3 regions of the Janthinobacterium sp. EB271-G4-7A genome follow, and region 1 is predicted to be linked to each of the others. Evidence: predicted binding sites of a transcription regulator. Region 1 holds the regulator's gene; each other region holds the start of a gene.
The links. The regulator sigma-54, encoded in region 1, starts transcription at its own class of promoters, with help from an activator protein. The targets are predictions, from matches to a motif close to TGGCANGNAANCTGCTTT.

Region 1 (3,260 bases):
TGACTTCCGGCATGGCCATGCGCGTGCGGCCCGTCACGATGCGCAGGCGGTTGCCCGGCCCGGCTTGCGCCACGCCCATGCCGCCGCCCATCACCACGCCATCCATCACGGCGATATACGGTTTCGGGTAGAAATGAATTAAATGATTTAAAGCATATTCTTCCGTAAAGAAATCTTCCAGCATGGCGCTGCCGCCTTGCGGCGTGGCCAGGCCGGCATCGTAAAAGAAACGGATGTCGCCGCCGGCGCACAGGGCTTTTTCACTGCTGGAGCGGATCACCACGGCATCCACCTGCGGATCGTCGCGCCAGGCCAGCAAGGCCGCGCTCAGGGCGCGCACCATCTCCAGCGACAGGGAATTCAAGGCTTTCGGACGGTCGAGCACGATATGGCCCGTGCGGTTGCGGATGGAAGTCTGGACGAAGTCGCTCATGGCAGGCAGGAAAGAAGTGAAAGTGCAAACATTTTAGCCCCTGCGCGGCGAACATTGCGCTCAAAAGGTCCAGGCGCAAAAAAGGGCGCAAGATGTGCGCCCTTAGTTGATCACAACTGCTGGAAGCGGGTGGCCTTAGACGGCGACGACGGCTTCTTCCTCGGAGTTGTCTGGCAGATGCTTGATCGCCTCTTTACCGTGCCCTTGCACTTTGGTTTTGTATTTCATCACTTGCCTATCGAGCTTGTCGATCAGGGTATCGATCGCGGCGTACAGGTCGTGCGCCAAGCTTTCCACATAGACAGTCTTGCCGCTCAAACGCAGGTTGACTTCAGCCTTTTGACGTTTTTCTTTCTCTTTGAGGTTATCCACGGTCAGAATCACGGCGATATCGATGACTTGATCGAAATGACGTTTCACGCGCTCCAGCTTCGTTTGTACGTATTCACGGATGGCTGGTGTCACTTCGAGATGATGTCCGCTGATGGTGAGATTCATACACACTCCTAAAGATGATCGGGTTCGTGCGGTCCATCCTATCCGGCCCGCAGAGGAACCGAAAAAAACTTACAAACACTTACGCAGGCTCACTGGCGGAATTTTCAACGCTTCCCGGTATTTGGCAACAGTACGTCGCGCAATCACCATGCCTTGTTCCCCCAGCATGTCCGCAATCTTACTGTCGGATAAAGGATTTTTAGGGTCTTCTGCTCCTGTCAGTTGCACGATCAATGCCCGTATCGCCGTCGATGACGCTTCGCCCCCCGCTTCGGTGGCGACGTGGCTACCAAAGAAATATTTCAACTCGAACATGCCGTGCGGGGTCAGCATGTACTTTTGAGTTGTTACCCGCGAGATAGTACTCTCGTGTAAACCCAGTGTATCAGCTATTTCACGGAGCACAAGGGGACGCATGGCAACGGCCCCATGCGAGAAAAAGTTCTTTTGTCTTTCTACTATCGCCTGCGCCACGCGCAGGATCGTGTCGAAGCGCTGGCGCATATTCTTGATCAGCCACTTGGCTTCCTGCAACTGTGCGCCCATGGCGCCCTCGCCCTTGCCCTGCTTGAGCAAGTTGGCGTACATGGCATTGACGCGCAGGCGCGGCATGACATCGTTGTTCAGCGTGACTTGCCAGCCATTGCGCGCGCGCTTGACGACGACGTCGGGCACCACGTAATCGGACACGTCCGAGGCGAACACGGCGCCCGGATGCGGATTGCACTGGCGAATCACCGTCTGCGCTTCGCGCAAGTCTTCATCGTCGCAATCGAGGGCTTTTTTCAGCTTGTTGAAATCGCGCTGGGCAAACCAGGCCAGGTGCTTTTCCACGATGACGAGGGCCATGCGGCGCGTCACCATGGCGATGTGCGGCAAACGCTTGATTTGCAGCGCCAGGCATTCGGAGGCATTGCGCGCGCCCACGCCGGGCGGATCGAAACTTTGCAAGAGAGACAAGGCCGTGCGCATCTCGTCGGCGTCGATTTCCAGCTCTTCCGGCAGGCGCGCCAGGATGTCCTCGAGCGACTCTTCCAGGTAGCCATTGTCGTCGAGCGCGTCGATGATCAGCTCGACCAGCGCGCGGTCGCGCAATTCAAGTACCGTCACGCGCATCTGCTCCATCAGGTGTTCGCGCAGGGTGCAGTGATGGGCTTCGAGTTGCGGGCGCGAATCTTCGTCGTCGGGCGCCTTGCCGCGGCTCGCCTCGCTCCAGTCGCTGTCGCCGCCATCCGCGGCGGCAGGACCCTCGCCGGCATCGCCGTCAAAGGTTTCCGCTTCGGCCGGCGCTGTGGGCGCTTCCTGGCCTGGCGGCTGGGGCGGCGCTTCGGCCGGCGCTGCCGTGGAACTCAAGGCGCCATCGGACAGCAGGCGCAGCGAGCGGTCGAGCGGATCATCGAGGCGCTCGAGCAAGGGATTGTCCGTCAGCAATTGCTCTAGTTCCTGATGCAATTCCAGGGTAGACAATTGCAACAGGCGTATCGATTGCTGCAACTGCGGCGTCAGTGCCAGGTGCTGCGAAGTGCGCAGCTGCAATGATTGTTTCATTGGCTTACATGCGGAAGTGTTCGCCCAGATAGACCCGGCGTACCGACTCGTTCGCGATGATGTCGTCGGGGCGTCCCGACGCCAGTACCGAGCCCTGGTTGATGATGTAGGCACGATCGCAGATACCCAGCGTCTCGCGCACATTATGATCGGTGATCAGCACGCCGATATTGCGCTCCTTCAAGAAACGCACGATGCGCTGGATCTCGATCACGGCGATCGGATCGACGCCGGCGAACGGTTCGTCGAGCAGCACGAAACGGGGATCGGTGGCCAGCGCGCGGGCGATTTCCACGCGGCGGCGCTCGCCACCGGACAGGGACAGGGCCTGATTCTCGCGCAGCTTTTCAATCTGCAAGTCAGCCAGCAATTTATCCAGGCGCACCTCGATCTCGGCCTTCGTCAGCGGACGGCCTTCGACGGTCTGAATTTCCAGCACGGCGCGGATATTGTCTTCCACCGTCAGCTTGCGGAAGACGGACGCTTCCTGCGGCAGGTAGGACAGGCCCATCTGCGCGCGGCGGTGGATCGGCAGGCTGGAGATGTCCACGCCGCTGATATCGATGCTGCCGCCATCGGACGGCACCAGGCCGACGATCATGTAGAACGAGGTGGTCTTGCCGGCGCCGTTCGGGCCCAGCAAACCCACCACTTCGCCGCATTCGACTTGCAGCGAGACATCATGCACGACTTGCCGCTTGCCATAGGTTTTTTGCAGCCCGCGAACGATCAGGGTGCTGCCGCAACGAGTATTGTCCATTATTTCTTTCCTGGCGCGGGC
Region 2 (3,260 bases), on a different contig from region 1:
CCTGGCCCGCACCGATGCCCACGTGCGTCTGGCGCGGGCGCAGCTGCAGCTGGCGCAGGAGCGCGCCAACCTGGAGCGGCGCGTGGCCGAACGCACTGCCGAACTGGAACAGGTGGCCAGCACCCTGGCGCGCGAAGTGCAGATCCGCCGCGCCAATGAAGAATTGCTGCGCCTGTCGGGCCAGGTCTTTGAAGCGACCCAGGACGCCATCCTGATCACGGATCCTGCCGGCGTCATCGTCACGGCCAATCCCGCCTTTACGCGCATCACCGGCTACGCGGCGCAGGAAGTGGTGGGCACGGACATCCTGCGCCTGCATGCCGAACACACGGGCGAAGCGGTGCTGCTGGCCCTGCGCCAGGGCTTGCGCAGCAGCGGCTGCTGGTCGGGCGAGGTGCAGACGCGGCGCAAGAGCGGCGACACCTATCCCTGCCTGCTCAGCGCCTCCACCGTGCACGGCCCCGACGGCGCCGTCGTCAACTACATCGGCGTCTTCCTCGACATCAGCGAGCGCAAGGCCGAGCAGCATCTGATCGATTTCCTTTCCTACCACGACGCGCTGACGGGCTTGCCGAACCGCGTGCTGCTGCGCGAGCGCTTCGAACAGGCGCGCGCGAACGCCCTGCGCGACAGCCAGCAAGTGGTGCTGATGTGCCTGGACCTGGACCGCTTCAAGAACATCAACGATTCGCACGGCCAGGCCGTGGGCGACAAGGCGCTGCAAGTGGTGGCGCGTTTCCTGTCCGGTTGCGTGCGCGAGGGCGACACGGTGGTGCGCCAGGGCGGCGACGAATTCCAGATCCTGCTGCAGGACGATGCCCTGCTGGGGCGCACCCTGGGGCTGGCGCAAACCATCCTGGCCGGCTTGCGCGAAGAACTCAGCGTCGATGGCGAGCGCCTGGCGCTGACCACCAGCATCGGCATCGCCATGTGCCCGGCCGACGGCGACAGCCTCGACGACGTGCTGCGCCACGCCGATACGGCCCTGGTGCGCGCCAAGGAAATGGGACGCGACCATTACGCCTTCTTCACGGAGCGCATGGGCAGCGATATCCGCGCCCGCCTGGCGATGCAGCAGCAGCTGCGCGGCGCCATCGGCCGCGATGAATTCGAAGTGCACTACCAGCCGCAGATGTGCTTGCGCACGGGCGCCTTGCTGGGCGCGGAAGCCTTGCTGCGCTGGGATAATCCGGTGCTGGGCAAGGTGCCGCCCGGCCTGTTCATCGCGCTGGCAGAGGAATACGGCTCGATCACGGCCATCGGCGAATGGGTGCTCGAAAGCGTGTGCGCGCAGATCCGCGCCTGGCACGACGCGGGCCTGGGCAGCATCAAGGTGGCCGTCAACCTGTCCGGCAAGCAGTTCGCGCAAGACCGCACGGTGCCGTTCGTCGAGGCGGCCTTGCGCAAATACGGCATCGCGCCCGCCTGCCTGGGCATCGAGATCACGGAAAGCACGGTGATGGGCGATCCGGACAAGGCCGTGGCGGCCCTCACGCGCCTGAAGGATATCGGCGTGGGCATTTCGCTCGACGACTTCGGCACCGGCTATTCCAGCCTGGGCTACCTGAAGCGCTTTCCCATCGACGTGCTGAAGATCGACAAATCGTTCGTCGACGATGTCACCACCAGCAGCAGCGATGCGGCCATCGCCCGTTCCGTCATCTCGCTGGCGCACAACCTGGACATGCGCGTCATCGCCGAAGGCGTGGAAACGCGCGAGCAGGTGGATTTTTTGACGGAACACGGCTGCGACGAAATGCAGGGCTATTACTTCAGCCGCCCCCTGGCCGCGGAAGCCTTCACGGCCTTGCTGCGCGAACGGCGCACCCTGGCCGTGGCGGCGGCCTAAGCGCCGCGGTGCGGCCGATGCACCATGCCGGTGCGTTCGCTGCAGCGCGGTGCACGATTCTCACTTTTATTTCCCCTGACGCTGGCACATATCCTGCTTAGGTAATCGCTTATTTACGCGATTGCCCCGCATGCCAGACAGTACCCCTCCAGCCATGCTTTTGCAGGCCAGCGCGCACGGCGCCTGGCAGGCGCATTTGCGCCTGGGCTTTGCGCTGCACGATGGCGTCAGCCGCCTCGTCGAGCGTACGCACAGCGGCCCCCTGCGCGTGCAAAAGCCCCTTTATCCGGAGGGCGATCGCGTCTGCCACGCCATCATCATCCATCCGCCCGGCGGCGTGGTGGGCGGCGACCAGCTGGCCGTCGACGCCACGGTGGGCGAGGGCGCGCACGCCTTGCTCACGTCCCCGGGCGCCGCCAAGTGGTACCGCGCCAACGGCCATGTCTCGGGCCAGCACATCATGCTGCGCGCCGCCAGCGGCGCGGCCATCGAGTGGCTGCCGCAGGAGAGCATTTTCTTCGACCAGGCTTGCGTGCGCCTGCGCCATGAAGTGGAACTGGCGGCCGACGCCAGCTACATCGGCTGCGACATCGTCTGCCTGGGCCGCAGCGCCTCGGGCGAAATGTTCAATACGGGCAGCATCAGCCAGCAGGTGCGGATCCGCCGCGGCGGCAAGCTGCTGTGGTGGGAGCAGGGCGTGCTGGCCGCCGGCGGCGCGCTGATGGCCAGCCCGCTGGGCCTGGGAGGCCACACCGTGTGTGCCACCCTGATCGCCATCGGCACGCCAGTTTCTGCCGCCGTGCTGGCGGCCGTGCGCGAGATCGCCGTGCCGGACGGCGCCGCGTTTGGCGCCACGCACATGAAATCGCTGGTGGCGGTGCGCCTGCTGTGCGGCGACAGCGAGGCGGCGCGCCGCATCATGCTGGCCGCCTGGCAGCTGCTGCGTCCCGCCATGCTGGGGCGCGACGCCGTCGTGCCCCGCATCTGGAACACTTAATCAGGAAAGAAGCGCAAGGAAAAACATGGACCTGACTCCCCGCGAAAAAGACAAGCTGCTCATTTTTACGGCCGCGCTGCTGGCCGAACGGCGCCTGGCGCGCGGCTTGAAGTTGAATTATCCGGAAGCGGTGGCCCTGATCAGCGCGGCCATCATGGAAGGGGCGCGCGATGGCAAGTCGGTGGCGCAGCTGATGTCGGACGGCACGAAGATACTCTCGCGCGCCGACGTCATGGACGGCATCGCCGAGATGATCCCCGATATCCAGGTGGAGGCGACCTTCCCCGACGGCAGCAAGCTGGTCACCGTGCACCACCCGATACCTTAACCAACCAAGCGACATTACAGGAGCCGGTCATGACCCCAGGCGAATACAAATTGGAAGAAGGCGAAATCAGCTTGAATGTCGGACGC
Region 3 (3,260 bases), on a different contig from region 1:
CGTGGGCCGGATACAGGTGGTAGCAATTGGTCCACACGCGGCCCGCCTGAATGGCGCGGCCCATGCGGAAGGCGCGCGAACCGTCACGCGTCCACAGGCCGGCCCCCAAGCCGTACAAGGTATCGTTGGCAATCGCCAGCGCGTCGGCCTCATCTTTGAAGGTGGTCACGGACACCACGGGTCCGAAAATCTCTTCCTGGAAGATGCGCATCTTGTTATGGCCCTTGAACACGGTCGGACGCACGTAGTAGCCGCCTTCCAGGTCGCCCGCCTGCGTGTTGCGCTCGCCGCCGGCCAGCACTTCGGCGCCTTCCTGGCGGCCGATGTCGAGGTAGGACAGGATTTTTTCCAGCTGCTCCTGCGAGGCCTGCGCGCCGATCATGGTGGACGAGTCGAGCGGGTTGCCCTGCTTGATGGCGGCCACGCGCTTCAAGGCCCGTTCGATGAATTTCTCGTAGATCGATTCCTGGATCAGCACGCGCGATGGGCAGGTGCACACTTCGCCCTGGTTCAGCGCGAACATGGCAAAACCTTCCAGGCACTTGTCAAAATAGTCATCGTCGGCATCCATCACGTCTTCAAAGAAGATGTTCGGCGACTTGCCGCCCAGCTCCAGGGTGACGGGAATCAGGTTTTGCGCCGCATAGCCCATGATCAGACGGCCCGTGCCCGTTTCGCCCGTAAAGGCGATCTTGGCGATGCGCTTGCTCGAGGCCAGCGGTTTACCCGCTTCCAGGCCGAAACCATTGATGATGTTCAGCACGCCCGGCGGCAGCAAGTCGCCGATCAGCTCGATCAACACCATGATGGATGCCGGGGTCTGCTCGGCCGGTTTCAAGACGACGCAATTGCCGGCGGCCAGGGCTGGCGCCAGTTTCCACACGGCCATCAGAATCGGGAAATTCCACGGAATGATCTGCCCCACGACGCCCAGCGGCTCATGGTAGTGGTAGGCATAGGTTTCCGCATCGATTTGCGCGACGGAACCTTCCTGCGCGCGGATACAACCGGCGAAGTAACGGAAATGGTCGATGGCCAGTGGAATGTCGGCATTCATCGTTTCGCGGATCGGCTTGCCGTTGTCGATGGTTTCCGCCGTGGCGATCAGGCTCAGGTTCTGTTCGATGCGGTCGGCGATGCGGTTCAGGATATTGGCGCGCTCGGCCGGCGAAGTCTTGCCCCAGGCATCCTTGGCGGCGTGCGCGGCATCCAGCGCCAGCTCGACGTCTTCCGTCGTGGAACGGGCGATTTCGCAAAACGGCAAGCCCGTGATCGGCGTAATGTTGGGAAAGTATTCACCTTTGACTGGGGCAACGAATTTGCCGCCGATGTAATTGTCATAGCGTTGTTTGAAGGGATTGGCTACGCCCAGTTTGCTGATGTCTGCGAGATTCATGTCGTCCTCTATCGGGTTAATTAGAATGGAATTACTTAATTAAAATCAAACGTCCTGGTACAGATGGGGTGAGTACACAGAGTCTTCCGCAAATGCCGTGCCAGCTCGCCATCCCACTACAAACTTAGCCGGTTTTATCCCTGTTACAAGGGCGCGGCATCAAACCCGGCACGTTTTTCAGCGCATGCCACCTGCTTGGGTGGGGACGTGGGCCTGTTTGCGTTTTGAACAAGGTAGCGGCATCCTGTTCCAATCCGGGCCAGCCCTGCGGCATCTCCCCTGCGCCGCTGCACAATGGAACAGGTGTACCAGACTGGAACACCTGCGCCTGTGCCACCAAGGAATCAACGAATCACCACGCCCCATGGCAATTCACCCACGGCAATATCGGCCATCTTGCGCGCGCTGGCCGTGTCGATGACGGACACACTGTTCGAACGGCCATTGGCCACGTACAGCTTGGCGCCGTCGGGCGTGATGGCCATGTTCCACGGGCGCTTGCCGACGTCAATCGTGGCCGTCACTTGATTGCTGGCCGTGTCGATCACCATCACCGTGCCGTCCGTGCCATTCGAGACATACACTTGCTTGCCGTTGGGATGGACCACGATGCCATTCGCATTCTTGCCCGCTGGAATGGTCGCAATCGCCTTGCCCGCGGCCATGTCGATCACATACACGGTATTGACCAGTTCGCACGCCACATAGGCGCGGCCCGAGTCGGGACTGAAACCGATGCCGCGCGGACGCAGTCCCACGGCGATGGACGCCACCTGGCGGCGTTGTGCCACATCAATGACATCGACTTGCTCGGCCTCTTCCGCACTGACCAGCAGCCAGCGCCCATCGGGACTGAAGACGGCATGTTCCGGATTGCGTCCCTGCACCTTGATATCGGCGAGCAAGACGCCCGTCTGGCCGTCGAGCAAGGTCACGCTGTTGTTTTCCTCGACGGCGACGGCCACGTAATGACCGTCCAGGGACGCGCTGACGCCTTCGGGCGACTTGCCCAGCGCCACCGTGCGCACGGCCGCGCCGCCAGCGTTATCGATCAGCAGCAAGGCACTGCTGGCCGCGTCCGTGACAAACAATTGCCGTCCTGTGGGGTCGGCGGCGATGCCACGCGGACGCTTGCCTGCGGCGATCTGGCGCACCACCTGGTCGGTCGCCGTGTCGATCACGCTCAAGGTGCCCGATTTTTCATTGGGGACATAGGCAAATGGAGCTGCCTGGAGGGCGGTGCTGGCGAGCGCCAGCAACAGCCAGCAAACCTGGCGCAAGCACGAGAAGAAGTTGGGCATAATCACCTTTTCAATGGAAAAACACAGGAAAAGCGCGCGGTAGCGGCGCATCTGCCCATTGCTGTATGCAAACGCCGTGCCACTGACACGCGTATAATTTCAGCCCACCAATGGAGACATGGCAGGCATATTGCTTGATAAGACTATGCAGACCTGTACCGCGCACGCGATCAAGCAGGCTTTTATTCACATTGGAGAATCCGCATGCAGCATCGTTTCCGCCTGAACACCATCGCCAGCCTGTTTGTCGCCGGCAGCGCCACCCTAGCCCCCCACGTCTTTGCCGCCGAGTCAGCCGACCTGGCCGCCGGACAACTGATGGATACGGTGGTCATCAGCGGCAGCCGCATCGCCCACCCCAGCCAGGAAGTGCCGGCCTCGATCGACGTGGTCGACAGCGCGCGCATCCAGGATGGCCAAATCCGCGTCAACGCGTCGGAAGCGCTGGCCGCCGTGCCGGGCCTGGTCGTGCAAAACCGCCAGAACTATGCGCAAGACTTGCAGATCTCGTCACGCGGCTTTGGCGCACGCTCGGCCTTCGGTGTGCGCGGCGTCAAGCTGAT

Region 2: a site for sigma-54 is predicted at 1,932-1,949, ahead of IGS58_RS08895 (urease accessory protein UreD). Genes of this name have one in related genera too.
Region 3: a site for sigma-54 is predicted at 1,482-1,499, ahead of adh (aldehyde dehydrogenase). Genes of this name have one in related genera too.

What each region holds. Positions count from the first base shown of each region.
Region 1 covers NZ_JACYMI010000005.1:195,159-198,418, forward strand. The annotation lists gene IGS58_RS25750 (enoyl-CoA hydratase/isomerase family protein) at 1-433, opposite strand, end outside; gene hpf (ribosome hibernation-promoting factor, HPF/YfiA family) at 569-931, opposite strand; gene IGS58_RS25760 (RNA polymerase factor sigma-54) at 1,001-2,479, opposite strand; gene lptB (LPS export ABC transporter ATP-binding protein) at 2,484-3,239, opposite strand; gene lptA (lipopolysaccharide transport periplasmic protein LptA) at 3,239-3,260, opposite strand, start outside.
Region 2 covers NZ_JACYMI010000001.1:1,957,942-1,961,201, forward strand. The annotation lists gene IGS58_RS08890 (EAL domain-containing response regulator) at 1-1,849, shown strand, start outside; gene IGS58_RS08895 (urease accessory protein UreD) at 1,980-2,846, shown strand; gene IGS58_RS08900 (urease subunit gamma) at 2,872-3,174, shown strand; gene IGS58_RS08905 (urease subunit beta) at 3,204-3,260, shown strand, end outside.
Region 3 covers NZ_JACYMI010000010.1:9,333-12,592, forward strand. The annotation lists gene adh (aldehyde dehydrogenase) at 1-1,396, opposite strand, end outside; gene IGS58_RS28905 (beta-propeller fold lactonase family protein) at 1,741-2,697, opposite strand; gene IGS58_RS28910 (TonB-dependent receptor family protein) at 2,902-3,260, shown strand, end outside.